DNA from 3 places in the Pseudarthrobacter sp. NCCP-2145 genome. Region 3 is predicted to be linked to each of the others. Evidence: riboswitches for the same ligand, from Rfam matches in the RefSeq annotation. Region 3 holds a riboswitch; each other region holds the start of a gene.

Region 1 (9,883 bases), on a different contig from region 3:
CCTGGTCCACGAAGGTTGTGAGCGCGTCGGTCCGGAAGGCCGGCAGCAGCGACAGCAGGAAGACGCCCACCAGCACCACCAGCGCCGTTACGTAGAGCTTGCCTGCCCGGCGCGAGGTGAGGTCCACCACCGTTCCAAAATCGTCCTTCGCCCTGGGCCCATACACCATGCCCACCACCAGGCCGGAGAACAGAACGAACAGCTCGGCACCCGAAACGAAGCCCACCGCTTCCTGGGTCAGGAGCTGGAACAGCGACACCATGCCCAGGTGGTTCACCACCACGAACACGATGGCCAGGCCACGGAGCAGGTCCACGCGTGAGTCCCTGCTGGAAGGGTCGCTGTAGCCCCACGCCGTGACCGCACCCAGCCTGGCGGGGAGTTGCCACAGCGCCACCAGGAGGATGATGAGCGCGGCCCCAACGGTCCAGGCGGCAGCAGCCGAAAGCGTGTTGGACCTGACAAACCCGGGACCCGAACTGACATCGGTAACAGGCCCCGTCACGATGGGCGCTTCCTCAAGCCGGCTGTGGGCAGCGTCCGCGATGCCGGCGTTTCCGGTGAGCCGCCAGTCGATGCTGGCCACGCCGGTGTCCCGTGTGCTGGTGCGTTCGTCCCAGACCACTGCCCCGGTCAGTGCGAAGTCGGCTGATCCGGCAACGCCCAGGACCTGGTCCCACCAGCCGTTCTTGATCTCCGCTTCCGCGGCGCCTCCGGAGGACGGGCTGTAGAAGGCCGACGTCTGCAGCATGAAGGGCTTGTCCCGCCCCGCGGCATATGTCCCGTAGAAGCTCTCCCCGCCGGAGGCCGTCAGCATCTCCTGCAGCTCACCGGTTCGGGGCACGGTGTTGACGGCGCCGCCCCCTGCGGTGTCATCGTGGTAGGCAGTCAGGCCCACCCAGTCCACGGCGTCGTCCCCCGGATAGTAGGGTTCATAGGCCTTGTCGGAGCCATTCCAGGTGCCGTCGCCATTGGTATCCAACAGGTTGAAGCCTTCGCTGCCGGGCCCGGGCGCATTCCGGTTCCGGTCAAAGGGGTAGTCCTTGCCCAGATACGGTTCCCACACCATGACAAAGCTGCCACGGGCACCACCATCCCGAAACGCCGCCGCCACCGCCTGGAATGCCTCCCGGTAGCCGCCAGGCTGTTGCCCCCACTCCACCCAGCTGGTATTCATGTCCGGCGCAAAGCGGATAAGCAACTGGCCCTTGAAATCCCCCTGCATCCGGCGCACTTCCCCCGCAAAGGCTGCGGCAGCGCCAGCGGTGACCTGGTCCAGCGGGACGGCAGGCCTCACCGTGAGCATCGCATGGGCACCCTGCCCGGCGGACTGCTCCAGGAACTCGCGGATATCGTTCTCCTCCGAGGCACGGAACGGGAAGGCGATGTCGTGTCCGAAGATTGCGGGGGATGCCCCGAGCCTTTCGGAGAAGCCGCCGGCGGTGTCCTCTCCCCATTCGAGGACTGCGCCCAGCAGCGGCTTGCCTTCCTCCGTGAAGTTTCGGGCGGCCTGCGCTGAGCCGGCGGGCACCACCACCGCCAGGACGGCCATCATCACGGCGGCGAGGAGCGCGGCCACCCTGTGGAGGGGCTGCAGCCGGCGGCTCCGGGCGGGACGTGTGGGCGCGGCGGCGGATGGCGTGATGATGAAGACCCCCAGGGACTGATTTCTCCAGTAGCGGGGCGGCGGCCCCTGCAGAAACTTTATCGGCCCGACCCGGGCGACAGGCACCTGGCGCCCGGGCACCCCAAGTGGTGTCGCCGTCGTCCGTTCCAGGGAGGTGGCGGACGCATCTTCGGCGCGGCGCCTCCGCGCTGCATCCTTCAGTTACGCAACATGACGACGGCGGCGGTGCGGCGCCGGGCGGCAAGTGTTACGTTTTTGGGGAGTAATGAGTACCGGCGCCAAGCCCTGACTGGCCGGTCGGCAACCCTCCTTCCACGGCGGGGTGCCTCAGGTGAATACTCGGCATATCGACCATTCGAGCTGCAAGCGTGAGAGAAGGAGATCCGTCGTGTCTGACGCACCTGCCCCTGAAGAAAAACTGTCCTATCGCCTCATCAGCGGCCCGGACGACCGTGCATTCTGTGAGCGCATCTCGGCCGCCCTGGCGGAGGGCTATGTGCTGCACGGCAGCCCGGCGGCAACCTTCAACGGCAGCAGTGTCATCGTGGCCCAGGCCTTGGTTCTTCCGGCGGCGATCGCTTCCGCGGACGCCGCAGTGGCGGACGCCGTGGACAACCTCGAGTCCGCAGGCGACGACCTTGAGTTCGACGGCGAGGGCCACGCATGAGCTACGCAGGGGACCTGACGCCGCAGGAGGCCTGGGACAAGCTGGAACAGGGCGCCATCCTGGTGGATGTACGCACCGAGGGCGAGTGGGCCCACATTGGTATTCCCGACACCAAGGCAACCGAGAACGATCCGCTGTTCATCCAGTGGACTTTCCCCGGCGGCATCCCCAACCCTGACTTCATCAACGACCTCAGCCAGCAGGCGCCCGAGGACCGTTCAACCGAACTGGTGTTCCTGTGCCGCTCCGGCCAGCGGTCCATCGCGGCAGCCATAGCGGCCACCCAGGCCGGCTTCACCTCCTACAACGTGCTGGAGGGCTTTGAAGGCGACCCGGACCGCTTCGGCGAACGCACCGTCAACGGCTGGAAGAACCGCGGCCTGCCAACCAACCTGGGAAAGATCTAAGTGACCTTCAACGAAGACGCCGCCGGCTGGAGCCCCGACACCCAGGCCGTGCGCGGCGGGCTGGACCGCACCAACTTCCAGGAAACCAGCGAAGCCATCTTCCTGAACTCGGGCTTTGTCTACGAATCCGCCGCTGCCGCCGAGCGCGCGTTCACGGGCGAGGACGAGCGCTTTGTGTACTCCCGCTACGGCAACCCCTCCGTGGCCACGTTCCAGGAACGTCTCCGCCTGCTGGAAGGAACCGAGGCGTGCTTTGCGACGGCGTCCGGGATGTCCGCGGTGTTCACCGCGCTGGGTGCCCTGCTGGCCGCCGGCGACCGCGTGGTTGCTGCCCGCTCGCTGTTCGGGTCCTGCTTTGTGATCCTCAACGAGATCCTGCCGCGGTGGGGCGTGGAAACCGTCTTCGTGGACGGGCCGGACCTGGAGCAGTGGCGCGAGGCCCTGTCCAAGCCCACCACCGCCGTCTTCTTTGAATCGCCATCCAACCCGATGCAGGAGATCGTCGACATTGCCGCGGTCAGCGACCTGGCGCACGCAGCCGGGGCGACCGTCGTCGTCGACAATGTCTTCGCCACTCCCCTGCTGCAGCGCTGCGGGCAGTTCGGCGCGGACGTCATTGTCTACTCGGGCACCAAGCACATCGACGGCCAGGGCAGGGTGCTCGGCGGCGCCATTCTGGGCACCAAGGAGTTCATCGACGGACCGGTGAAGCAGCTGATGCGCCACACCGGACCGGCGTTGTCCGCGTTCAATGCCTGGGTCCTCACCAAGGGCCTTGAGACCATGGCGCTCCGCGTCAACCATTCCTCGGCCACCGCCCTGCGGCTCGCGGAATGGCTGGAGGAGCAGCCCGCCGTCAGCTGGGTGAAGTACCCGCTCCTGAAATCCCACCCACAGTACGAGCTGGCCGCGAAGCAGATGAGCGCGGGTGGCACAGTCCTCACCCTGGAACTTGCGCCCTCCGGGGGCCGCTCTGGGAAGGAAGCGGCGTTCGCGCTGCTGGACGGCCTGCGGATCATCGACATCTCCAACAACCTGGGCGACGCCAAGTCCCTCATCACCCACCCCGCCACCACCACGCACCGCGCCATGGGTCCGGAGGGCAGGGCGGCAATCGGCCTGAGCGACGGTGTGGTGCGGCTTTCCGTCGGCCTGGAGGACGTGGACGACCTGATCGGCGACCTGGAGCAGGCGCTCAAGCAGATCTAGCACTCCGGACGGTGGTGGGCATGCCTGGAACGGTCGCTGCTCCCGGCTGGCGGCTGCTGTCCACCATCCCCTGCCTGAGCAGACCTGCTGGGCATCGCCGCCGGCGCGGCCCTACAGCGCCTGTTTCCGGTACGTCTTTTGGGGATATCCGGCCCCTATTCATCAGGTGCCGATAACGGAGAGGCTGACTTTCACGGCGTCGCCTTCACTGATCCGGGCCCTGGCCCTGATGGCCTTCTTGACTGGCAGGAGGTACGTCCCCTTGTGAGCGTCCGGGAAGAGCGAGGTCTGCCAGGTGTGGCCGGAAATTTCCGCTGTCACCTGGATTGAGCCGAACGCTTTGCTGTGCCCTGCGTTTCGTGCGCGGATATCGTCCGCCACGTCCGGTGGCAGGGTAAGGAAATGCCAGCCGGCCTCGCCCGGGTACAGCCACAGTGCGGCTGTGAAGGAGTACGACGACGTCACGCGCCGAGTATGGCACGCCTGCGGTAGTGCCGCCAGGGTTGTGGATATCCAGCCGGCCACTAGTCATCCACAGCCCCTGCCACACTGCCCTTTTTGTCAGACCCCCGCTGGAGGATGTCTGTATGGAAAGCACGACGGCGGTGGTGGAGGCGGAGGCGGCAGTTGACGCTTCGGTGGCTGCTTTTAGGGCGGTGCTCAGCGGCGCTGCTGTTTCCGGTACGACTGGTTCCGGTACGGATGTTTCTGGTCTTGGTGGCGTTGAGCCTGGCGCTGACGCTGGCGGGGTTGGTGATGATCCGTTGCAGCGGGTTGCTGATAATGCGTTGGATGTTCTTGCGGGGGTGGCGCGGTCGGAGGCGAAGCTGGCAGCGGTGAAGGCGCGGGCGGTTCAGGTGCTCGCTGCCGCCACGAGTGTGGTGAACGGTCCGCCGTCCTCGCCGCAGGAGGCCACCGGCCAGGACCGGAGCCTGGTGGCCGAGGTCGGCTGTGCGCTGGTGATCGGTGACCGTGCCGCCGGTGCCTTGTTGGCCGAGTCCCACGCCCTGGCCACGGCCCTGCCCCGAACCCTCGCCGCGTTGCAGGGCGGTTCAATCTCCTGGCAGCATGCCCGGGAAATGGTGAACCAGACCGTGGGCCTTGACCGGGCCGGAGCCGCCGCGCTGGAGGCTCACTTCCTGGACCCGGACACGCCACGGCCGGCCGGGGCGGCGACGATCGGTGAGATGCCGGCGTACCGGTTCAAAGCCAAGGCCCGCACCTGGCGGGAACGCCACCATCCCGAATCGCTGGAGAAACGCCATACCAAGGCCGCGGCGGACCGGCGGGTCGAATACCGGCCTGACCAGGACGGGATGGCCTGGCTCTCGGCCTGCCTCCCCGCCGACCAGGCCATGGCAGGCTGGAACCGGCTCAACGCCCTCTCCCGCGCCGCACAAGGACCCACCGAACCCCGCACCCTCACCCAACTCAGTGCCGACCACTTCGCCCAAGCCATCCTCACCAGCGGCACCAATGCCAGCATCGGCGACGGGGCAGGAATAGGAACGGATCTCACCCCTTCGTCGCGGATCCGGGCGCAGGTCCTCGTCACCGTGCCGGTCCTCTCCCTCATGGGAGTAACCGACGAGCCAGCCATGCTCGACGGGTACGGACCCATCCCAGCCTCGATGGCACGGGACCTGGTCGCTAACGGAGCTGATTCGTTCCACCGGGTCCTGGTCGATCCGCGGGACGGGGCGCCGTTGGAGATCGGGCGGAGCAGCTACCGGGTCACCAAAGCCATGCGGAACTGGCTCCGGCTGCGGGACGGCCAGTGTCCCTTCCCCGGCTGCAGCAACCCGTCGTTGGATAACGAGGCAGACCACCTCCTCGCCTGGCACCACGGCGGGACCACCGGGATCAGCAACCTCGGACAGCCCTGCCCGAAACATCACAGACTCCGGCACACCAGCGGCTGGACACCGACAGCAGCCACCAAGGACGAACCACCCGGCTGGACCTCACCCACCGGACGCCACTACAAAAGCGAACACCAGGACTGGGAACCACCCCACTGGCCAGACTGGGTTACTGAAACGTGGAGTGCGGCAACGAAACCGGAAGGACAACCGAGTTTGGCGCTCGGAGGCATGCCCGTCCAGGGCTTTGTTGAGCACTTTGGGATGCCCCAGGACCTGGACCTGCCCGATAATGTCGATCCCCCAGACGTGGACGTTCCAGAAGACCCGGGACCCACCGAGGATGAACTCCCCAAGGACCCGTTCCCTGAGTGGCACCTCCTTCTGGAAGCCTCCCTTGCTGTCCTTTAGGAGAGAGCAAACATCGCCCCTGTAGGACAGAGCAAGGTCGCCGGACTCGGAGGTCTGCCCAGCGCCCCCGGGCATAAAGCGGGCCAGCCTCCCATGGCATATGCCGTGCCGTACGCGCAGCCCCTCGTCGGCCCAGGAGGCAGCCCCTGTCTGCTCAAGAGGCAGCCCCTCGTCGGCCCAGGAGTGCCTATGACTGCCGTACGCGCAGCAGGTCCGGGGCTGCTTCCACTTCTGAAAGGTCCATGGCACCACGCATGGTGATATTCACTGCGTGGTTGACCACGGCGCCCAGGCCTAGGTCCTCGGGCGGTGAACCTTCCATGGCCCTGTCCCGGACCCGGCGCTGTTCAGCCGCTCCGGTGCCGCGGGCGATGATGTCCTCCACCCCCTGCCGAACGATGGCGAGCTCCCCTTGTTCGTCCAGGACCGGCGCCAGGTAATCCACCAGCGAACGCACCACATCCGCGGCCCGGGCCGGCCGGAAGGTGCCGAAATCCAACAGCTCCCCGCTAAGCCCGCTGTTGCTCGCCTGCCATGCAGCCATGCGCAACAGCACAGTGGGCACCGGCGCGGGGTCCACCCCGTCCCGCCACTCCCGGCTGGCCGACTCCACCAGTGCACGCACCAGGAGTGCGATGAGCGCGGCATCCTCGGCACGGAGGCAGACATCGGCCACCCGCACTTCCACAGTGGGGTGGTTGCGCGAAAGCCTGGCGTCGAAGTAGAGCATCCCCTCGTCCAGCATCACTCCGCTGTCCAGCAACCGCGTGACCACCCGCCTGTACGCAGGGTAGGTCCCGTAGATCCCCGCGGGTCCTGAGGTGGGCCAGCGGTTCCAGGCCTGGGTCCGGTAACTCTCGAAACCGGTCGGCACACCGTTCCAGAACGGCGAGTTCGCACTCAACGCGGTGAGCACGGCAAGCTTGTCCCGGATCCGGTCCAGGACCGCCACGCCTTCCTCCGGCGATTCAATATAGGTGTGCACATGGAAGCCGCACGTGAGCTGCTCCTGCGCTGTGAGGCCGAAGCGCTCCAGCATCCGGGCATACCGCGGGTCCGGCGTCGTGTGGCTGGTGGAGGCCAAGGGCGAGGTGGCCAGCGCCGCCACCCTGGCACCGTTCTTTTGGGCAGCCCGGTCAGCAAGCGTCCGGCCAGCACGGATCTGGTCCAGCAGGACGCCGTACTCGAGGCAGGGCCGCGTCTGGGTCTCGATCTGCTCAAGCTTAAGCTCGGCACTCAAGCCCATCTCATCGTCGTCGTAAACGGTCTTGTCTTCGGTTTCCAGCGAGCGGGCATCGGGTGCATCATCGGCCGCCATCCTGTGCCCGGACAACAGGGCATCGGCCAGCGCAAGCGGCTCCCCCGTTGTGGGGTCAACAATCAGGAGCTCTTCCTCGACGCCGAATGTACGCATACTGTCATTCTGCGGCAGGCAGGAAGATTTTGGAGGGGCTCCGCCATTCATGACGAACCGTGAATGATCAGTCCTGGAAGTACTCCACCTTCGCGCCAATGGCGTTCAACCGCTCCGCCAGGTCCTCGTAGCCGCGCTCAATGACGTAAATGTTCCGCAGCTCTGACACTCCACGTGCGGCAAGCATCGCAAGCAGCAGGCAGGCGGCAGGGCGCAGTGCAGGCGGGCAGCCCACCTCCGCGGCACGCCATTTCGTGGGCCCGTTGACATAGATCCGGTGCGGATCCAGCAGCTGCACCTGAGCGCCCAGCCGGTTGAGTTCCGTCAGGTAGATCGCCCGGTTTTCGTAGACCCAGTCGTGGATCATGGTCTGGCCCTGGGCATTCGCGGCAATGACGGCGAAGAAGGGCAGGTTGTCTATGTTGAGCCCCGGGAACGGCATGGGATGGATCTTGTCCTCCGGAGCATGCAGCTCCGAAGGCTTGGTGGTGACATCCACCAGGCGCGTCCGGCCATTCCGTGCCATGTACTCGCCCGAGATCTCCAGCTGCTGGCCCATCTGCCCCAGCGTTGCCAGCTCAATTTCCATGAACTCAATGGGCACGCGCCGGATGGTCACCTCGGAATTGGTGACAATGCCCGCGGTGATCAGGCTCATCGCCTCGATGGGGTCCTCCGACGGGAAGTACTCGATGTCGGCGTCGATGGACGGGCGCCCCGTGATCTTCAGGGTGGTGGTGCCGACGCCCTCGATCTCCACGCCCAGCATCTGCAGGTAGAAGCAGAGATCCTGCACCATGTAGTTGGGGCTGGCGTTCCGGATCACGGTTGTTCCCTCGCGGTGGGCGGCTGCCATGATCGCGTTTTCGGTGACGGTGTCGCCGCGTTCGGTCAGCACGAACGAGCGGTCCCGGGTGTCCGCGGGCGGGGCCTGGACACTGTAGAAGCCCGCGGTGGCCTCCACCGAGAGTCCGAACTGGCGGAGCGCCTGCATGTGCGGTTCAACCGTCCGGGTGCCGAGGTCGCAGCCGCCCGCATAGGGGAGCCGGTATTTTGCTGATTCGTCCAGCAGGGGGCCCAGGAGCATGATGACGCTCCGCGTGCGGCGCGCGGCGTCAACATCCATGGCGTCCAGGTCCAGCACGGCCGGACGCCGGAGCTGCAGGTCGGTGTCGTTAAGCCAGGTGCACTCCACGCCGATGCTGGTCAGGACCTCAACAATCCGGTTTACCTCTTCGATGCGCGCCAGGCGGCGAAGGACAGTGGTGCCCCGGTTGATCAGGCTGGCGCAGAGCAGGGCCACTCCGGCGTTCTTGCTGCTGTTGACGTCCACGGAACCGGAAAGGGTATGTCCGCCTTCAACCCGCAGGTGCGTCATCTGCGGCTTGCCCACGTTCACGATGCTCCTGCCAAAGATTGCTTCGAGGCGTTGGATCATTTTGAGGCTCAGGTTTTGCTTGCCCTGCTCCATCCGGGCAACGGCGCTTTGGCTCGTCCCCAGTTCGGAAGCCAGCTGGCCCTGGGTCCAGCCCTTCTCACTGCGGGCGTCCCTCAACATGGCGGCAACGTGTTCGGTGGTTTCCTGCGTCATAGTCAAGTTTATATCATGAATGAGCTATCAGGCCTGCCTTTGGAGCCTCAGTGAGCGGCAATAACGATTCGTTACCCGTTCCATGCGATAGAGTCGCACAGTTGCGGCACCTTGACCTTCCCGTGCCAACGGCGGGACACTGAATCAGGACCTCTTCGTCCAGCGGCAACGGAGGCAGCATGCGCCGCACACCAGCCAGCGAAATTCCGCCAAGGACCACCCAGCGGGGCAGGGCGCAGTCCTGCAGGGCACAGCCCGCCGGAAACAGCTTGGCCGTGCCGGGAATGTTTGGCCTGCTTCTTGCCGCGCTGCTCCTGGTCACCGGCGTCCCCGCCTACGCCGTTCCCTCACCCGGGGAGGGGCAGCAGTCATTTCTGGGTAACGACATCTCCTGGCCGCAATGCAACGGAAATTTTCCCTCGGAACAGGCGTTTGCCATCGTGGGCGTCAACAATGGCCTGGCCAACACCACGAACCCCTGTCTGTCCGAGCAGCTCAGGTGGGCGGAAGATTCTGCCGGCCACCCCGGCCAGCCCACCGTCGCGCTGTACGTCAACACGGCCAATCCCGGCGCCGCCGGCTCCTGGTGGCCGGACAACGACGAGTATCCGGCCGGCCAGGAAGTCCATAACCCCTACGGCCCCTGCAGGGCCGGGGACTACGGCAAGGCCTGCGCCTATATGTACGGCTACGCC
Region 2 (9,883 bases), on a different contig from region 3:
ATTTCCTTGTAGGCGAACCCCTCCACGTCCGCGAAGTAGACCGCAAGGCGGAACTCCTCGGGGATGTCCTGGAGCGCCCTTTTGACGTCGGAATCCGGAAGGTGGTCCAACGCCTCGGCCTCGGCGGAGCGCAGTCCGCTGGAGGTGTGCGACTCTGCCCGCGCCAACTGCCAGTCCTCGATCGTGTCCGAGTTGGACTGGAGCGGCTCGCGCTGCCGCTTCCGGTACAGATTGATGTACGTGTTCGTCAGGATGCGGTACAGCCAGGCCTTGAGGTTGGTCCCCGGCCGGTACTGGTGGAAAGCAGAGAAGGCCTTGGTATAGGCCTCCTGGACGAGGTCCTCGGCGTCAGACGGGTTCCTCGCCATGCGCATGGCAGCCGAGTACAGCTGGTCCACGTACTGCATCGCATCGCGTTCGAACCTCAGGCGGCGCTGTTCCACCGATTCAGTGGAAACATCCACCAGATCCCCGCCGGTTTCGGCAGGCGCCGGGACCACGGCTGAGTCCGCAGCCTCAGGCCCTGCTGCTGCGCTGCTCTTCGCTTCACTGTCGGAAGCCTCATACATGGCCGCGACGGCCGGATCCAGGGTGCTCATTGCCTTCAAGTCTACTGGGAGGCTGCGCGCACGCGGCGAGCCATAGCCTGGCGGTTCAGCCTCGAATGAGTCCATTGCCACCGGGCCTGCTGTTTCAATTCCGTCCAACACCCGCGCCAAGGGCACAACTCCGCTCTGCTTGTCCATCCCTGTATCTGAATCTGGATATCTGCATCCGGCGATCTGCGCCTGCCGGCAGTTCCATGCTGCAGCCATGGTTTCCCTGCGGCGCAGCATTCCCGGATGCGTCATGAATAACCCCACGCCTTCGGCAAATATTCCCCAAAAGTGCAAGACTAGAACGGACTCCGCCGCTTTCGATGCGGTTCGTCCATCCAGGAGGAAATCCATGTCCTTTTTCCGCACGCTTGCCCGCCCCATGCTGGCCTCCAGTTTCGTCATTGCCGGAGTGGATAAGCTTCAAAACGCCGATGACACAGCGCAGCAGCTTTCGCCGCTGCTTCGCAAGGCTGCCGCGTCCCTGCCCTTCAAGTCGGACGAGAAAACCCTTGCCCGCGTCATCGGCGGAACGCAGGTGGGAGCCGGCGTGCTTTTCGGACTGGGCAAATTCTCCAGGCTCTCGGCCACGCTGCTCACGGTGATCTCCCTGCTGAACACCTTTGTTGAGTGGCGCAGTGCGGACATCAGCAGCAAGGAAGGGCGGGAAAACCGCCGTAACCAGTTCCTCAAGAACCTGTCCCTGAGCGGCGGCGCCCTGCTGGCATCCGTTGACACCGCCGGCAAGCCGGGCCTGGCCTGGCGGGCTGAACACCTGGCAGCGGATGCACGCAGGAACGCCTCGCACCTGGCGGCCGACGCCCGGAAGACCACCAACAAGAAGCTCCACAAGGCGGACAAGGTTGTGCGGCGCGCCGTGGAACAGGCCACGGGGGCATAACACCGCATGACCGCAGCAGCCGCCGTCCGGGATGACTCCGGAATGCCCCTTCCCCATTGGCCCGCGCCCTTCGCGTCCCGGCCCGTCGATGCCACCGTCACCGTGCCCGGATCGAAGTCCCTGACCAACAGGTACCTCGTTCTTGCCGCCTTGGCAGACGGGCCGTCCCGCCTGCGGGCCCCCCTCCATTCGAGGGACTCAGCGCTCATGATCGAGGCACTCCGCCAGTTGGGGGCCACCATCACGGAGGTCCCCGGGGACGGTGCCTTTGGGCCCGACCTGGAAGTGGTTCCGCTGGACCCGGATGCCGCGTCACCCCGGACAAGGATCGATTGCGGGCTCGCGGGTACGGTCATGCGGTTCGTTCCACCCCTTGCCGCCCTGCGGAACGGCGGAAGCGTGTTCGACGGCGACCCCCATGCCCGCAAACGGCCGATGGGAACGATCATCGAGGCGCTCACTGCGCTGGGGGTGGCCGTATCGGCGGAAGGGGGCGGGACGCCGTCGTCGCTGCCGTTCGTTGTGGAGGGCACGGGCGAGGTCCGCGGCGGCCACCTGGTCATCGATGCCAGCGCGTCGTCCCAGTTCGTTTCGGCGCTGCTCCTGGTGGGCGCAAGGTTTACCGAGGGCCTGCACCTCGAGCACGTGGGCAAGCCGGTGCCGAGCCTCGACCACATCAACATGACCGTGGCGGTCCTTCGCGGCGCCGGGGTTGCGGTTGATGACTCGGTGCCCAACCACTGGGTGGTCAGCCCCGGCCCCATCCGCGCCTTCGACCAGCGGATCGAGCAGGACCTGTCCAACGCCGGCCCCTTCCTCGCCGCCGCGCTGGCCTCCCGCGGAACGGTGCGGATCCCCGGCTGGCCGGACGAAACGCAGCAGGTCGGTGACCTCTGGCGCAGCATCCTGGCCACGATGGGTGCGGAGGTAACGCTGGACGAGGGCGTCCTCACGGTCACGGGCGGACCCCACATCAAGGGCGGAGACTTCGCCGACACCAGCGAACTCGCTCCCACCGTGGCCGCCCTGTGTGCGTTGGCCACCGGCCCCTCCCGGCTCTCCGGCATCGCGCACCTGCGGGGCCACGAGACGGACCGGCTCGCCGCCCTCGTCGCCGAGATCAACCGCCTTGGCGGTGACGCAGAGGAAACCAGCGACGGCCTGGTGATCCGCCCCGCACAGCTGCACGCCGGTGTCGTCCACAGCTATGCGGACCACCGCATGGCCACTGCGGGCGCCATCCTTGGCCTCGCCGTGGAGGGCGTCCAGGTGGAGGACATCGGCACTACCTCCAAGACCATGCCGGATTTCCCCCGGCTGTGGGCAGACATGCTGGCGCAGAATGGCCCCGCCGAAACGGCGTCGGAAGGTTCCAGCGGTGGCGCGGAGGACTGATTCCTGGGATGAATCGGACGTCCGGATCCGTCCCAGCAAGAAGGGCTCCCGGCCCCGCACGAAGGACAGGCCCAGCCACGATGATGCCGTCACGGGGCGCATCATCACCGTTGACCGGGGCCGGTACACCGCAGTTGTGGGGGAGGACTCGGGGAACGAGAGGGTAGTCATTGCCGCCCGGGCCAGGGAACTCCGCCGGAACCCGGTGGTCGCAGGAGACTTTGTCTCGCTGGTCGGGGACGTCTCCGGGGAGCCGGACACCCTGGCCCGGCTGGTGAAGATCCAGGACCGCAAGACCCTCCTGCGGCGCAGCGCCGACGACACGGATCCCGTGGAACGGGCAGTGGTGGCCAACGCCGACCAGCTGGTGATCGTGGTGGCAGCCGCCAACCCCGAGCCGCGGACCGGCTTCATCGACCGTGCCCTGGTGGCCGCCTATGACGCCGGCATCGAGCCGATCCTGCTGGTCACCAAGGCGGACGTCAAGGATCCCGCGGAACTGCTGTCCAACTACACCCACCTGGACTTTCCCGTGATCATCAGCCGGACAGCCGATTCCGCCGCCTCGGGCATTGACGCCCGTTCCGACGACGGCCTGTCCGCACGGCTGGACAGCTCGGCCGTCGCCGAGATGCGGGGCCACCTGGACGGCAAGGTCACCGTGATGCTGGGGCACTCAGGCGTTGGAAAGTCCACGATGGTCAATGCGCTGACCGGCGCGGAACGGGCCACCGGCGGAGTGAACGCCGTCACGGGCCGCGGCCGGCACACGTCGTCGTCGGCCCTTGCCCTGAAGCTGGCGGATGCGCCGTCCGGAAGCTGGATCATCGACACCCCCGGCATCCGCTCGTTCGGCCTGGCGCACGTGGACCCGGACCGCATCCTCCGCTCCTTCCCGGACCTCTCCCCCGGCATTGACGACTGTGAGCGCGGGTGCAAGCACACCGCCACCGCCGTGAACTGCGGGCTGGACGCATGGGTGGGCGGGGGACATGCCGGCCCCACCGGAGCAGCACGGCTGGGCTCCCTGCGGCGCCTCCTCGGCACGGACCCGCGAATGGAAGCCCAGGAGGCAAAGGAACTGGGCAGCGTGACCTGACGGGCCCGCTTCCCGGCAGAACGGCGCGCAGACGGTAGTTTGGAACCATGATCCAACCCGCTTCGAGCTACAACGATGACCTGCGCCTGGCCCACGTCCTGGCCGATTCCGTGGATGACCAGACCATGAGCCGCTTCAAGGCCCAGGACCTCCACATTGAGACCAAGCCGGACCTGACGCCCGTCACCGATGCGGACAAGGCAGCCGAGGAAGCCATCCGCGGCCAGCTCTCCCGCTCCCGTCCACGCGATGCCGTACTCGGCGAGGAGTTTGGCAGCACAGGCCACGGCTCGCGGCGGTGGATTATCGACCCCATTGACGGCACCAAGAACTTCGTCCGGGGCGTTCCGGTCTGGGCCACCCTGATCGCGCTGGTGGATGAGGGCGAGCCGGTGGTGGGCGTGGTCAGCGCTCCCGCCCTGGGCAAGCGCTGGTGGGCCGCCAAGGGCATGGGAGCCTACATGGGGCGTTCACTTGCCGCTGCCACCCGCCTCCGGGTATCCAATGTGTCCAATCTGTCCGATGCTTCCCTTTCCTATTCGAGCCTTGGCGGCTGGAAGGAGCGCGGAAACCTCAATGAATTCCTGGGCCTTACCGAGGACGTGTGGCGGACCCGGGCGTTCGGTGACTTCTGGTCCTACTGCATGGTGGCCGAAGGTTCGGTGGACATCGCCTGCGAGCCTGAACTTAACCTCTACGACATGGCCGCACTGGTGCCCATCGTGGTGGAGGCGGGTGGCCGCTTCACCTCGCTGGAGGGCGAGGACGGTCCGTTCGGCGGCAACGCCCTGGCCACGAATTCCATCCTGCACTCCGAGGTGCTGCGCCGGCTGAACCCGAACCTGGACGACCTCCTTTAGTCCCGGCAGCACGAATATTCGACGGCGGGCACCCCCGAAAGGAGGCGTCCGCCGTCGTGATCTTCGGCGCAGGCGGGCCTTTTCAACCGCGCGTAACAAACCCCTTAACATTTCCGCGGGCTTTTAACCTTCACTGCGCATGTTCTACGCTCTTAACCAGGTCACGAGTGCCAGCGCAAAACCCCGGTTTGCTGGCCGGCAACCCTCCATTCGCGGTGGGGTGCCCCGGGTGACGACCAGGCCGGTCCGGAAGGGATGCGGCAAGCGCGGATTCCTGCACGGAGTCCTGTTCTGAAGTGAGGTCTCTGTGACAACTGCCACCGTCTCCCCCGAAGCAGTCTCGCCCCAAGCCACCGTCCAGCGTCAGGCAGCCGCCCTGCCGGGATCGCCGGCGTTTTCCGACCAGCGCCGCGCCGCCGCCGGCCGTCCGCTCGCAGCAGTCAGCGGCGCCGAGATCCAGGCCCCGCTGATCCATGGCGGCCACGCCCGGTACGCCAACCTGGACTATGGCGCATCCGCCCCCGCCCTCTCCGTGGTGTCGGCTTACCTCAACGAGATCCTGCCCTTCTACGCCAGCGTCCACCGCGGTGCGGGCTATGCCTCCCAGATCAGCACCTCGGTCTATGAGAATGCCCGCGCCATCGTCCGCGACTTCGTAGGCGGGCGCCCGGACGATTCGGTGATTTTTACCCGGAACACCACTGACTCCCTCAACCTGCTGGCGGGCTGCCTGCCCGTCACCGACGGGCGGCCCGACGGCGACGTCCTGTACCTCGACATTGAGCACCACGCCAACCTCCTTCCGTGGCAGGGTGTCCCCCACCGCAGCATCGTGGCAGAGGACACCATTGCGGCTACCATTGACGCGGTCCGCGCGGAACTGCAGCAGGGCGGCGTCAGCCTGCTCGCCGTGACCGGGGCTTCCAACGTCACGGGCGAAATCCTTCCCATCCGCGCCCTCGCCGCGCTGGCGCACGAGCACGGCGCACGGATCGCAGTGGACGCGGCCCAGCTGGCGCCGCACCGGCGGGTCGACATCACTGCGGACGACGTCGACTACCTCGCCTTCTCGGGCCACAAGCTCTACGCACCTTTTGGTGCCGGCGTGCTGGTGGGCCGGCCGGACTGGCTCGACGCCGGAACACCGCACCTTGCGGGCGGCGGCGCCGTCAAGGAAGCCAGGCTCGACGGCGTCAGCTGGGCAACCGGGCCGGCCCGCCACGAGGGCGGATCGCCGAACGTGCTGGGTGCGGCGACCCTGGCCCGCGCCACGCAGGTCATCGCGGAACTGGACCAGGACCGCTGGCATGCCCATGAAGCAGCCATCCGCTCCTTCCTGGTGGAAGGCCTGCAGGAGATCGACGGCGTCACCGTCCACCAGATCTTCAAGGACACCAACCCGGACACCGACACCATCGGCGTGGTCAACTTCTCCGTGGAAGGCTACGACGCCGGCCTGGTGGCCGCCTACCTCTCGGCAGAACATGGAGTGGGCCTGCGCGACGGCCGCTTCTGCGCGCACCCGCTGCTGAAGCGGCTGGGCCTTCCCTCCGGTTCCCTGCGGGCCAGCTTCGGCGTCGGCTCAAGGCTGGAGGATGCCGAACGTCTGCTGGCAGGCATCCGGGACCTTCGGACCAAGGGACTTGGCTGGGACTATGTGGTGGACGCCGGCCGCTGGGTTCCCGCCAATGACAACCGCACGTACCCCCACTGGGCGCCCAACACCCCGGGAACGGCCGGCGCCGCGCCCTGCATCGACGACTGACCTGCGGCTGGCCTGCCGGCCGGCGCCCTGCCGTTGCGGCTGATGCGGTAAATTCGGAGGACACCAAAGGAACCGGATGAAGGAGGCCGCGCGTGGCACGGGGTGGCCCACGGCTGGATCACGGCCGGCGCCGGGAGCTCGGCCAGAGCTTCCAGGACGGCGGCAGGCACTACCAGCAGGTGCGGCCCGGCTACCCTGCCGAATCAGCGCGCTGGCTGGTGCCTTCGGGAGCACGCGATGCGCTCGACGTGGGCGCCGGCACCGGGAAGTTCACTGAACTGCTGCTGGACCTGGGACTCTCCGTCGCGGCCGTGGACCCGTCAGCGGACATGCTCGCGCAGCTGGCTGAGCACGTCCCCGCCGCCACGGCTGTCCTTGGAATTGCAGAGGCGACCGGCCTGCCCGACGCGGCTTTCGACGTCGTCACCGTGGCGCAGGCCTGGCACTGGTGCGATGCCCTGAGGGCCAGTACGGAACTGGCCCGCGTCCTCCGTCCCCACGGAACGCTGGGACTCGTCTGGAACCAGCTGGACACATCCGTCCCCTGGGTCCACCGGCTCTCCAGGATCATGCATGCCGGGGACGTCTACAAACCCGGCCACCGCCCGCTCATAGGGCCCGAGTTCGGTGCGCTGGAGGACCACCTCACGCACTGGCAGGACTCCGTGACCACCGGAGACCTGATGGAACTGACAAAATCGCGGAGCTATTACCTCCGCGCCGGAGAGGCCACCCGGGCAAAAGTCCTGGCCAATTTGGACTGGTACCTTCACGAGCACCTGGGCCACGGACCGGACGAGGAACTGGAACTTCCATACCTGACGCTCGCCTGGCGGGCGGTCCGGGCATGAGCGCCCGCCAGTCCACGTGCGGCCAGGGGCAGCCGGTAGGGTGGATCCTGTGAAGACCAGCGCTCCCTCCTCCTCCATAGAGGACTACGTCAAGGTCATCTACTCCTTCACTGAGTGGCAGGACAAACCCATCACCTCCTCCCAGCTGGCACAACGCCTGGGGGTGGCCAATTCCTCCGTTTCAGAGATGGTCCGGAAGCTGAAGGACCAAGGCCTGGTGGACCACAAACCGTACAGTGCCATCAGGCTCACGGACTCCGGCCTGCAGCTTGCCCTCGCCATGGTGCGGCGCCACCGACTGATCGAGACCTACCTCGTCCAGCAGCTGGGGTACAGCTGGGACGAGGTCCACGACGAAGCCGAACTTCTGGAGCACGCCGTCTCGGACACGTTCATAGAACGCGTGGCGGCGAAACTGGGCAACCCGCAGCGGGATCCGCACGGCGATCCGATTCCTACGGCGGACGGCCAGGTCTTTATGCCCCGCGCGCACCTCATGGGAGAGCTGGACCAGGGCCACACGGGCCGCATCACCAGGATCAGCGACGACAATCCGGACCTGCTCCGCTACCTTGCGGCCGAGGAGATAGACCTCGACGCCGAAGTGGAGGTGGTGGGCCGCAGGCCGTTCGGAGGCGCCCTGGTGGTGCGTGTCCGGGACTCAGGCCGTACGCGCGACTACGACCTCGCCGATGAGATCACGTCGGCGCTGTGGGTGCACAGCGACCGACCCCATCCGGGCTGCCTTCTGGGGGACGCCGAATCTCCCGTAACCTTGCCCGGGGCATGAGCGGGCCGAAGACATCGTGGATGCCCAGGGCAGGCGCCTGGCTGGCCGTTGCCGCAGGGGGCCTGGCGGGGACAGAACTCCGGTACGTCCTGGGGCTGGTCTTTCCGGAACTCCCAGGATCCATTCCCTGGACCACCCTTAGCATCAATGTGGCGGGCAGCTTTATCCTGGCCGCCCTGACCACCGTCTGGATGGCCCGCCCGCGCACGCCCTTCTGGTTGCGGGCTGGGCTGGGGCCAGGTCTCCTGGGATCCTTCACCACGTTCTCCGCCGTGGTCTTTTCCCTGGACCAGCTGGTGCGGGAGGGGGAGCACGGAGTGTGGACTGCGTACCTCGGCCTGTCCGTGGTGCTGGGGCTGGCTGCGGCGGGCCTCGGATGGCGGACCGGAAAGCTTGTTGGCCGCCCGACCGGGAGCCGTCAGTGACCGCCGCGGCCCTGGTGGGGATTTTCGGGGTGGCAGGCGCCCTCGTCCGCTTCGGCATTGACAGCTGGTTCGCCCATCACAGCTCCCGGCAGACTGTGCGTGCCGGCAACCATGGGGCCGGGACCCCCGTGAGGCTGCACTGGCCCTGGGCCACATTGCTGGTGAACGTGGCGGGGTGCTTCATAATCGGCACTGCGCACGGTCTCACTGTGGGACTGGGACTGGGTGCGGAGTGGCAGGCGGCGCTGGCGACAGGCCTGGCCGGCGGGCTCACCACCTTCAGTTCCTGGACCACGGCCACGGTGCGGCTGCTGAGCGAGGAACGCCTCGGGTCGGCTGCGGTGAACGTTGCCGCCAACCTGGTCCTGGGCCTGGCTGCGGCCGCGGCGGGGATCGCCCTGGTGTCTGCGGTATAGAAGGCGCGGCCCCGGGGGCCTTGATTTGGTGGGCTCCCGTATCGTGGATGGTGATGATTAGCAGACGCGACGCGGCCATTGCCCTTGACGTACCGATGGAGATGGCACAGCGCCACGGCCTTCCAAAATGGCTGACCGAGGCCCAGCTGGGCGAGATCCTGGACAACCCTCCGCCCTGGCTGGTCCAGTCCCGTGCCAACCGCACGGGCAAGCGCCCGGTCTGGGTCCACCTCGAATGCGCGGTCTGCGGCTACGAGGAGGCGGCCCGCCCCAAGAAGTGGTGGCCCGACTTCACCTACGTGATCTGCGGCCACCACCGGCCGGACGAGGTGCCGGCGGTCCGCACGGGGTTCGTCCGGAGCGAATTTGACGGCGTTGGGACACGTTTTGTGGGCATCGCAGACGTCCCCGTTCCGGACTGATTCCATGCCATTCCAGGCCATTACATTCGGGACTGAATAGGCGTAACTTACGAAGAGGGACGCAGCCCGTCCCCTGCTGTAAGGAGCACGCCATGCCGGACAAAACACCGCACCAGAACCTCGCAAAGAAGCCGGTCAAGACCATCAAGGAAAAACGCGCCGAGAAGAAAACCAAGCACCCTGAGGCTGCCCAGGACCCCGTGGCGCATTTGAAGAAGCGCCGGTAGGCCTACTGCCCGTCTGCCTGCATTTCTTCGGGCACGGCGACGAGGTCTTCTCCCCTGCCGTGCCGCAGCACCCTGATCGGCAGTGGCTGTCCGATCGCATCGGCGAACAGCAGCTTCTGCAGGCTCTCGGCGGTGC
Region 3 (9,883 bases):
GTAGCCGATCTGCGCAAAGGTCGGCAGGCAGCCCATGAGGAAGGTGGCAACACCCACCAGGATGATGCTCAGCTGCAGCAGCTGCTTGCGGCCGAACTTGTCGCCGAAGTGGCCGAAGACGATGCCGCCGATGGGGCGGGCAACGAAGCCGACCGCATAGGTGACGAAGGCTGCGATAATGCCGTCCAGCTCGGTTCCGGAGTTGGGGAAGAACAGCTTGCCGAACACGAGAGTGGCGGCGGAGGCGTAGAGGAAGAACTCGTACCACTCAACCACGGTGCCGGCCATGGAGGCCGTGACGACCTTCTTCAGGCCTGAGGACTTGACGTCGGTTTCCTCGGGCCGCCGCGCGGCGGACTTTTCCGTACTCATTGATGAACTCCTTCGGCGTCTTCTTCGACACCACTGGGACAGTCTGAGGCGGATACGTGTGATTTTGGCCACGAACCGCCGGGTCCCAACGAGTATGGTCCGCCTGAACGCCAAGCTCAACGGCGAATCATGCAGAGGCTATCTGCATAAATGCACATTTACCTGCCTGTGAGGGGCAGCCTTAAGCCGAAAGGTGCGCCCTGAGCTGGCGGCCCAGCTGGCCTATTTCGGTCAGGAAGCCGTCATGGCCTATCGGAGCTTCAATGACGTGGACGTCCACTTCTCCCGGCAGGGCGGCGGCAAGTTCCCGGGACTGGGCCGGGAAGTAGAGCCGGTCAGAATCCACGGCTGCCACAAAGAAGCGCGCACCCGACCGCGCCAGGGTCTCGGGAAGCGGCCCCCGGCCCCGGCAGATGTCGTGGCTCATCAGGGCCTCGGTGATGGCGATGTAGCTGTTGGCATCGAACCGCCGGACCAGTTTGTTTCCCTGGTGGTCCAGGTAGCTTTCCACCTGGTAGCGTCCGCGGGCGGCCAGGACACCACCCTGCAGGGGCGACTCCGGAGCCTGCGGTTCGCGGCCGAACCTGCCTTCGAGTTCCGCCGCTGAGCGGTAGGTGATGTGCGCGATCCGCCGGGCCAGGGCCAGCCCGTCCTCCGGGAAGGGACCGCCGTAATAGTCGCCGCCCTTGAAATTCGCATCCTGGCGGATCGCCAGGGTCTGCGCCTGGGCGAAGGCAATCTGCTCGGCCGTGCTTGCGGCCCCCACGGAAATCACCGCGCAGCGCTGCACCCGCTCCGGGAACGTGATGGCCCACTCAAGTGCGCGGGCTCCGCCCATGGAACCTCCGAGCACCGCAAACCAGCTCCTGATCCCCAGCTGGTCAGCCAGCCGGGCCTCTGCCACAGTGCTGTCCCGCAGCGTGACCAGGGGAAACCGGGATCCCCAGGGAGCCCCGTCCGGTGCCGGCGACGACGGACCGGTGGACCCGTAACAGCCGCCCACAATGTTGATGGACACCACAAAGAAACGGTCCGTGTCCACGGGCGCACCCGGCCCTGCCAGCTGCTCCCACCAGCCCGGTTCGTCGGTGTCGCCGCGGGTCACGTGGGTGCTGCCGGTCAGCGCGTGTTCGATCAGGACGGCATTGCTGGCATCCGCGTTAAGGGTGCCCCAGGTTTCGTAGGCCAGCGTGACGTCGGGCAGGTAGCCGCCGGCTTCAAGTTCCAGCCCCCCAACGGAGGCATAGCGGACAATTCCGTGTTCGGGGACGGTGGTACGGGTGACGGTAACCGTCATGGCAAGACCTCTTCTACGCGCTTGCCCGCCGTCGAATGACCGGCAGGCCAGGTCTTCACCCGGGGCACCCCACCGCGGAAGGAGGGTTGCCGGCCAGCAAGCCGGGGCTGTCACTGGCACTCATGACCTTGTTCGAGTGTACGAAACAGCCCCCGCCTGCTGCCAAGAGTGTGACTGGTTGTGACTTCCCCGGCTTGCCGCCGCAGTGGGTTCCCTGGGCGTCCGGCTAGGCTCCGGTAGCGTCCTTCGCTGCCCGGAAGCCTGCTTCCAGGTCCGCCAGGATGTCATCAATGTGTTCGATGCCCACGGACAACCGGACCAGCCCGGGGGTTACGCCGGCAACAGCCTGCTGCTCCGGGGTCAGCTGGCTGTGGGTGGTCGACGCCGGGTGGATGACAAGGGAACGGACGTCGCCGATGTTCGCCACATGCGAGTGCAGCTCCAGCGCGTCCACGAAGCGCTTGCCCGCCTCGGCTCCGCCAGCGAGGTTGAAGGACACAATCGCGCCCGTGCCCTTGGGGCCATACTTGCGGCCCCGCTCGTACCACGGGCTGGAGGGCAGCCCCGCATAGGCGACGGATTCGACGTCGTCCCTTCCTTCCAGCCAGCGCGCCACTTCCGTGGCGTTGGCAACGTGCCGTTCCACGCGCAGGCTCAACGTCTCAAGGCCCTGTGCGATCAGGAATGCATTGAACGGGGAGACGGCGGAGCCCAGGTCCCGGAGCAACTGGACGCGGGCCTTGAGGATGTAGGACAGGTTGGCGCCCAAGCCACCGTCCTTGCCGAGGTCCCTGGCGTACACCAGCCCGTTGTAGGTGGGGTCCGGGGTATTGAAGCCCGGGAACTTTGCGGGGTCCTTGCCGAAGTCGAAGTTGCCTGAGTCCACGATCACGCCGGCGATCGCGGAGCCGTGGCCGCCCAGGTACTTGGTTGCCGAATGGACAACGATGTCCGCTCCCCATTCCAGAGGCCGGATCAGGTACGGGGTGGACAGGGTGTTGTCCACGATGAGGGGCACACCGGCATCGTGTGCCACCTGGGAGATGCCATCGATGTCCAGGACGTCCTGCCGGGGGTTGGATACCACTTCGCCGAAGAACAGCTTGGTGTTGGGCTGGACCGCGTCACGCCACTGGTCGAGGTTGTCCGGGTCCGCTACGAAGGTGACGGAAATACCGAACTTCTTCAGGGTGTGGGCGAAGAGGTTGTAAGTCCCGCCGTACAGGCTGGGGCTGGCAACGATATGGTCCCCCGCCTCGGCGATATTGAGGACGGCGAAGGTCTCGGCCGCCTGGCCTGAACTCAGCAGCAGTGCCCCCAGCCCGCCTTCAAGGCTGGCGACCCGCTGTTCCACGGCCTCCTGGGTGGGGTTGCCGATGCGGGTATAGATGGGTGCCAGTTCAGCAAGGGCGAAGCGGTTGGCGGCGCTCTCGGCGCTGGGGAACACGAAGGACGTGGTCTGGTAGATAGGGAGTGCCCGGGCGCCCGTGGCACTGTCCGGCTCCTGTCCTGCATGGATCTGGCGGGTTTCGAATGACCATCCGTTGGACAATTAAGGCTCCTTTGACTGGGCCCGGCATGCTCGAAGCACCGCGGGCCGCGCTTGCCATCCGGCCGATTACCGGACAGCCAGGTCCTCACCCGGGGCACCCCACCGCGGAAGGAGGGTTGCCGGCCAGCAAGCCGGGGCTGTCACTGGCACTCATGACCTGAGCCCAGTGTAGGAACAGCGGGTGTCCGCCGCCATGAGTGTGACCGGTTGTGACTTCCGGCCCTGGTCCGGGGCGGAATTGTCCTCACGCAGGGCGGGTGGAGAGGCCCCGGATGTTGATTTCCCAAGGTTCCACAGGAGATGCGCAGGATTGCGCGAAGTTTGGCCGTTTGACGCCGGTCCTCCGTTAGATTTGAGCCGGGAAATCGTCACCCGGCAGTTCTCCTCAGACACCAAAGGAACACATTCCGTTGCCCCAGTTCTTGCGCCTGGCACGTCGCGCCGTCCTTCTCTCCGCCGTCGCCCTCTGCTCAAGCGCGGTGGCAGCAGCGTCCTGGCCGGCACCCGCCGCGGACGCCGCCCCCGCTGCGCCTGTTGCCTCGCCGGCAAACGACGGCGGCCGCTACCTTGTCCAATTCGCCCCGGGAAGGGACGTCCCGGCCGAGGCGGCGGCCCTCCGCGCCCAGGGAATCGGTGTCACCCGGACATTTACGAAGGCCGTGAAGGGCGCCGCCATCGAGGCCAGCGCGGCGCAGGCTGCCGCCCTGCTCCGCTCCGGCCGGGCGGCAGCAGTGGAGCCGGACCACGCCGTCACTGTCTCCGAGACGCAGCGCAACGCCCCGTGGGGGCTCGACCGGATTGACCAGCAGGCTCTTCCCCTTTCCACCACCTACACTCCTGCTGGCACCGGCCAGGGCATCAGGGTCTACGTCGTGGACACCGGGATCCTCGCGTCACATGTCGATTTCGGCGGCCGTGTCACGGCGGGGTGGACAGTCAAGGCTGACGGCTTGGGCTCAAGCGACTGCAACGGACATGGCACGCACGTGGCAGGAGTAATCGGCGGCACCGTCCATGGTGTGGCCAAATCCGCCACCCTCATTCCGGTGCGGGCTTTGGCGTGTGATGGCTCCGGCCTCTACTCGGACATCATCGCAGGGCTCGACTGGATTGCAGGGCAACACCGGCCTGGCACTCCCGCCGTCGTCAACCTGAGTGTCGGCGGCCCCACCAGCAGCGTGCTCGACGCAGCAGTCCAGTCCATCATCTCCAACGGCATGCCTGCCATCGTCTCAGCCGGAAACAACGCTGTGGACGCCTGCACGGCTTCCCCGGCCCGCACCCCCGCCGCCGTCACAGTGGCGGCCAGCGATTCTTCGGATCGTCAGGCCTCTTTTTCCAACTTCGGCAAATGCGTAGACCTCTATGCTCCCGGCGTTGGCATCAGCTCCACCTGGCACACGTCGACGACGGCCACAGCCTCACTCAGCGGAACGTCCATGGCCACCCCCCATGTGGCTGGCGCTGCCGCACTCATCCTGTCCGGCAACCCCCTTTTGACACCTGGGCAGGTGGCTGATCGGCTGGTCTCTTCCGCGTTCGGGGGAACCATTACAGCAACCGGAAATGGAACGCCGAACCGGCTGCTCCAAACCCCGTCAGCTTCGGTCAACGCCTTTGCAGTGGGGGGCGCGATCGGGGCCAAGTACTACTCAATGGGCGGACCGGCGTCGCAGCTGGGCGCTGCCACCAGCCAGGAGCAGACCGTCCAAGGCGGGGCACAGCAGCAGTTCCAACATGGCCTGATTTTCTGGTCTCCTTCAGGTGGGGCACACCCGCTGTGGGGAGCAATTGAGAAGAAGTGGTTCAACGGGCATGACGCGGGCTACCCCATCCGGGACGAGGAACCTCTGGGCGGCGGAGCCATAGCCCAGCACTTCACGAACGGAACGATGTACTACACACCGCAGATTGGCCTGCATTACATCGGAGCCGGAATCCGGGAGGCGTGGTGGAATAAGGGAGGGCAGACCGGAGTAGCCGGTTATCCTGTGTCCGACGAGAGCCGCTGGTATGAGGGAGGCGCCGTCCAAGCCTTTCAGGGCGGAACCTTTTATTTCACACCCCAGTACGGAACCAGGCTGCTGCAAGGGGCCATCCGATGGGAGTACGAGCGAAGGGGAGGCTATCTCTTCATCGGGCGCCCGGTCACCGATGAGTACTCCTTGAATGCGTCCACTCGTGCACAGCGCTTCGACAACGGCATCATCTACTGGTCCAACGGAAGCATATGGACCGACCGGCTTTAGGGTGCAAGCCAGACCGGTCCATAAGCGCGCATTCCCGGCCGTTGTCAGCAGGGAATTCGAGCACGGCTGCCGCCAAAAATCCCAGTAAGGCTACCCTTAGCTGAGAGCCCGATCACAAAGTGCCAAGATGTTGCCATGCGCATGGATCACGTCTCTTACGCCTGTGAACACGATGGCCTGGCTGCCACCACCGAACGTATTTCCTCTGCCCTCGGAGTTGAGGCAGTGAAGGGTGGAGTGCACCCGCGGTTCGGAACCCGGAATATGATCATCCCGCTTGCGGGGCACAAGTACCTTGAGGTCGTTGAGGTCCTGGACCACCCGGCTTCTGACAAGGCCCCCTTTGGCCAGGCAGTGCGGGCACGCTCCGCCGCAGGTGGCGGATGGATGGGCTGGTGCGTCGAAGTGGACGACCTCGCCCCCTTCGAGGAACGCCTGGGACGCTCGGCAGTCAACGGCAACCGCAAATTCCCTGACGGCCGCGAACTCGTGTGGAAGCAGATCGGCATCCTCGGCTTGATCGCGGACCCCCAGGTCCCGTACATGCTCAAGTGGGAGGGCGACCCTTCCCTGCACCCGTCCAACGCCTACGAGAGCAACGTCAAGATGAGCTGCCTCACCATTGCCGGATCGGCAGCCCGGGTGACCGAGTGGCTGGGTGAACCAGTGGAGAAGCCGCTGGAAGACGTAGCCGTGGAGTGGGTGGCGCCGCACGGAACCCCCGGGATCCTTTCGGTGACATTCGAGACCGCCAACGGGGCAGTCACCATCTGACGCTCCCCCGCCTGCCCGGGCGTCCCCGTCCGGGCACCAACATGGGCAGGAAATGCCTTCTGCCCGACAAAGCTTCGGCCGCCATCAGCAGGTGACAACGGCGTCACCCGCCGATGGCGGCCGAATTCGTCTCCTGGCTGCGTTCCAATGCGCAGGGCGCCACTGTGCTATCTCCCGGCTGCCCCAGGCCAAACGTCATTGTCGGACCCCCTTGGCAGGATGGGTTTATGGGCAGGGAAGCGGTGGCGAGGGCGTTTGCGGATATCAGGGCCGCCCTTGCCGTGCTCAATGCGGAGGTGGACGGGTGCGGTTCGGAGCCGTTCTCTGCTGCCGATCCCTTAGCCGGGATGGCGGAGGGGAGCCTGGACATCCTCGCCGGCGCCAGGGAGGCCGAAGCCGGGCTTGCAGGCCTGAAGGCCCGCGCTGCCATGAAGTACGCCGACACCGCCCATACCCTGGCCCCTCCCGGAATGCCGGTGCAGGCACAGGAAATGGCCGTGGCAGCCGAGATCGGGTGCGTGCTGGCCCTCGGGCCGCGGGCCGCCAGCACGTTCCTGTCCGCATCCCACGCGCTGACCACCACCCTGCCCCTGACCCTCGCGGCCCTGCACGCCGGCACGATCTCGTGGCAGCACGCCCGGGTCATGGCGGACGAGGCAGCCACCCTCGACCCCGCCGGCGCCGCCGCCCTGGAAGCCCACTTCCTGGACCCGGACACACCACGACCAGCCGCCGCAGCAACGATCGGGGAGATGCCCGCGCACCGGTTCAAACACAAAGCCCGGACCTGGCGCGAACGCCACCACGCCGAATCCATCGAGCAACGCCATACCAAGGCCGCGGCGGACCGGCGGGTCGAATACCGGCCTGACCAGGACGGCATGGCCTGGCTCTCGGCCTACCTCCCCGCCGACCAGGCCATAGCAGGCTGGAACCGGCTCAACGCCCTCGCCCGCGCCGCACAAGGACCCACCGAACCCCGCACCCTCACCCAACTCCGCGCCGACCACTTCGCCCAAGCCATCCTCACCAGCGGCACCAACACCAGCAGCGGCGACGGGGCAGGTGCCGGAACGGATCTCACCCCGTCTTCGTCAATCCGGGCGCAGGTCCTCGTCACCGTGCCGGTCGTCTCCCTCATGGGAGTAACCGACGAGCCCGCCATGCTCGACGGGTACGGACCCATCCCAGCCTCCATGGCACGGGACCTGGTCGCTGACGGAGCTGATTCGTTCCACCGGGTCCTGGTCGATCCGCGGGACGGGGCCCCGCTGGAGATCGGCAGGAGCAGCTACCGGGTCACCAAAGCCACGCGGAACTGGCTCCGACTAAGGGACGGCCAGTGTCCTTTCCCCGGCTGCAGCAACAGCTCTTTGGATAACGAGGCAGACCACATCCTCGCCTGGCACCACGGCGGAACCACCGGGATCAGCAACCTCGGACAACCCTGCCCAAAACACCACAAACTCCGGCACACCAGCAGGTGGAAACCAACACCAGCCACCAAAAACCAACCACCCGGCTGGACCTCACCCACCGGCCGCCACTACACAAGCGAACACCAGGACTGGGAACCACCCCACTGGCCAGAGTCTGCCCTGTCCGCCATGCCCGCGCACCTGAAACCAGAGGAGCAGCGCCGGGAACGTCTCAGGGGGGCAAGAACACCGCCAGCAGCCCTGCCCGCCCGTGCCCGCTGATCGTGGCTGCCTCGCTGGCGACCTTCCGTGGCCAGAACCTCCACCGGAGGAATTACTACCTCCTTCGGAGGAGCCTGCGGGCGACAACCTTGTGGACCCTGACGACATCCCGGCTGATGACTGCCTCTGGGAGCACTTCTACGCTGCCCCGCCCGTCTTGGCGGAGGACCCGCTCAGGGAAGTGGAACCGGTACTGACCTAGATGTCACCTGATGCCCGTCGTTGTGCCCACCGGCCCCGCAGTCGTGCCCATCAATCCCCCGCCGTCGCCCCCAAGGATTCAGCCCAGCCCGACTGCCTTGCCGAACAGGCTGAAGCCCACGAAGGCCACAATATCCAGCAGCGCGTGGGCAATGACCAGCGGCATCACCCGCCGCGTTCGGGTATAGAGCCACGCGAAGACGATCCCCATCACCACGTTGCCGATAAAAGGACCGAAGCCCTGGTACAGGTGGTAGGTGCCGCGAAGCAGCGAGCTCGCCAGGATGGACAGCGGAATGCTCCAGCCGAACTTCCCAAAACGGTTCATCAGGTATCCCACCACGATGACTTCCTCCACCACGGCATGGCGCATCGCGGACAGGATCAGCACCGGCACCGTCCACCAGTACGCGTCCAGTGCGCTGGGGATGATGGCCGTGGTAATCCCCAGCGCCCTGCCTGCGGCGTAAAGCCCCAGGGAGGGGACGCCGATCAGCGCCGCCAAACCCAGGCCCTGGAGCAGATCCCGGCCGGGGCGGGCAAAATTGAAGCCAAGCTTGTGGAACGCTGACCCCGTATTACCGCCTTCGCCGGTCGCGGCCTGCCGATGGTCGGTAAGGAAGTAGAGCACCAGCAGCACCGGAACCAGCGCGAAAAGGATATCCAGCAGCTGGTACGTCAGGTCGAAGTATTCCCGGGTGCTCTGCGAGCGGTTGAGTGTGGAGGTGCCTTCCGCCAGCGGTGCACGGGTCATCTTGTCCAAGAGCTGAACCACGGAGTACACAGCAGACTGGCCCAGGGACAGGCCCAGGACAATCCAGACTTCAAACCTAAGGCGACGGCGGGAGGGAACCAGCATGCTCCCATCTTGCCTTCAGTTTCTGGATCCGGGCTGATTGCCCATCCAGTGTCACGCGGGTACCTGCCCGGCTGCCTCCAAGGGATCCGTCAGGCTTGGATCCGCAGGGCCCGGGACGCCAGCCAGTGCCTCCCATCCGGCGGCGCGGCACCAGCGCCGCGCCGCCGGTGCCGCCCAGCCAAAGCTGCTCAGCCGGCGGCGACGATCACTTCCGTGCCATTGGCTTCGAAGGCGGCCTTGTCCTTCGCCGAGATCCCGGAATCTGTGATCAGCCGGGTGAAGTTGTACCCGTCCATGGTGGCAAAGGCACGCACTCCGACCTTTGACGAGTCCGCCAGGACGTAGGAAACCCGTGCCCTGCTGGCTAGGAGGGCATTGACGGAGGCCTCACCCTCACCCGTATTGGTTGGCCCCACTTCGGGATCAATGCCGTTCACGCCGATGAAGGCGATGTCCAGCACCACCTTCTGCATGATGATGTCCGTATAGGGACCCACCAGCTCGTAGGAACGTGGATTGAGGATCCCTCCCGTGACCATGACTTTGATGCTGGGCCGGACCGCCAGCTGCGAAGCGATGTTAATGGCGTTCGTGACCACTGTGAGGGTGGGCTGGTTGGATGGAGCGTTGAGGTCCTCGCGCGTGGCAAGGATCTGTGCCAGCGCTGTGCTGGTGGTCCCGCCGCACAATCCGATCACGGCACCGGGCGCTATCAGCGCAGAGGCAGCGTGGGCAATCTGCTCCTTGGCCTCGGCGTGGTCATCGCGGTTGTACCGGCCGGGCAAATCGTAGGCAAGGGCTCCCGTGGTGGCGCCGCCGCGGGTCCTGGTGAGGAGCCGGCGCTTGGCCAGGCTGTCCAGATCGCGCCGGGCGGTGGCT

Evidence for each region. Region 3 has a riboswitch for S-adenosylmethionine ahead of NFU08_RS16920 (homoserine O-acetyltransferase). Riboswitches for the same ligand answer to the same signal wherever they lie in the genome.
Region 1: another riboswitch for S-adenosylmethionine. It lies ahead of NFU08_RS13240 (DUF1737 domain-containing protein); the one in region 3 lies ahead of NFU08_RS16920 (homoserine O-acetyltransferase).
Region 2: another riboswitch for S-adenosylmethionine. It lies ahead of NFU08_RS05435 (aminotransferase class V-fold PLP-dependent enzyme); the one in region 3 lies ahead of NFU08_RS16920 (homoserine O-acetyltransferase).

The regions. Positions count from the first base shown of each region.
Region 1 covers NZ_BRCG01000014.1:41,881-51,763, forward strand. The annotation lists gene opgC (OpgC domain-containing protein) at 1-1,555, opposite strand, end outside; SAM riboswitch class IV at 1,889-2,002, shown strand; gene NFU08_RS13240 (DUF1737 domain-containing protein) at 2,016-2,294, shown strand; gene NFU08_RS13245 (rhodanese-like domain-containing protein) at 2,291-2,701, shown strand; gene NFU08_RS13250 (O-succinylhomoserine sulfhydrylase) at 2,702-3,910, shown strand; gene NFU08_RS13255 (DUF1905 domain-containing protein) at 4,073-4,375, opposite strand; gene NFU08_RS13260 (HNH endonuclease signature motif containing protein) at 4,498-6,183, shown strand; gene NFU08_RS13265 (glutamate--cysteine ligase) at 6,371-7,597, opposite strand; gene NFU08_RS13270 (UDP-N-acetylglucosamine 1-carboxyvinyltransferase) at 7,665-9,188, opposite strand; gene NFU08_RS13275 (hypothetical protein) at 9,473-9,883, shown strand, end outside.
Region 2 covers NZ_BRCG01000004.1:255,701-265,583, reverse strand. The annotation lists gene NFU08_RS05460 (sigma-70 family RNA polymerase sigma factor) at 1-599, opposite strand, end outside; gene NFU08_RS05455 (DoxX family protein) at 949-1,497, shown strand; gene aroA (3-phosphoshikimate 1-carboxyvinyltransferase) at 1,504-2,892, shown strand; gene NFU08_RS05445 (ribosome small subunit-dependent GTPase A) at 2,876-3,991, shown strand; gene hisN (histidinol-phosphatase) at 4,039-4,851, shown strand; SAM riboswitch class IV at 5,011-5,124, shown strand; gene NFU08_RS05435 (aminotransferase class V-fold PLP-dependent enzyme) at 5,159-6,616, shown strand; gene NFU08_RS05430 (class I SAM-dependent methyltransferase) at 6,709-7,467, shown strand; gene NFU08_RS05425 (metal-dependent transcriptional regulator) at 7,517-8,257, shown strand; gene NFU08_RS05420 (CrcB family protein) at 8,278-8,682, shown strand; gene NFU08_RS05415 (CrcB family protein) at 8,679-9,098, shown strand; gene NFU08_RS05410 (hypothetical protein) at 9,152-9,520, shown strand; gene NFU08_RS20820 (hypothetical protein) at 9,613-9,747, shown strand; gene NFU08_RS05405 (S1C family serine protease) at 9,750-9,883, opposite strand, start outside.
Region 3 covers NZ_BRCG01000022.1:5,959-15,841, forward strand. The annotation lists gene NFU08_RS16915 (MFS transporter) at 1-372, opposite strand, end outside; gene NFU08_RS16920 (homoserine O-acetyltransferase) at 554-1,669, opposite strand; SAM riboswitch class IV at 1,682-1,797, opposite strand; gene NFU08_RS16925 (bifunctional o-acetylhomoserine/o-acetylserine sulfhydrylase) at 1,896-3,221, opposite strand; SAM riboswitch class IV at 3,264-3,379, opposite strand; gene NFU08_RS16930 (S8 family serine peptidase) at 3,632-5,470, shown strand; gene NFU08_RS16935 (VOC family protein) at 5,606-6,244, shown strand; gene NFU08_RS16940 (HNH endonuclease signature motif containing protein) at 6,472-7,944, shown strand; gene NFU08_RS16945 (CPBP family intramembrane glutamic endopeptidase) at 8,225-9,004, opposite strand; gene NFU08_RS16950 (DeoR/GlpR family DNA-binding transcription regulator) at 9,193-9,883, opposite strand, start outside.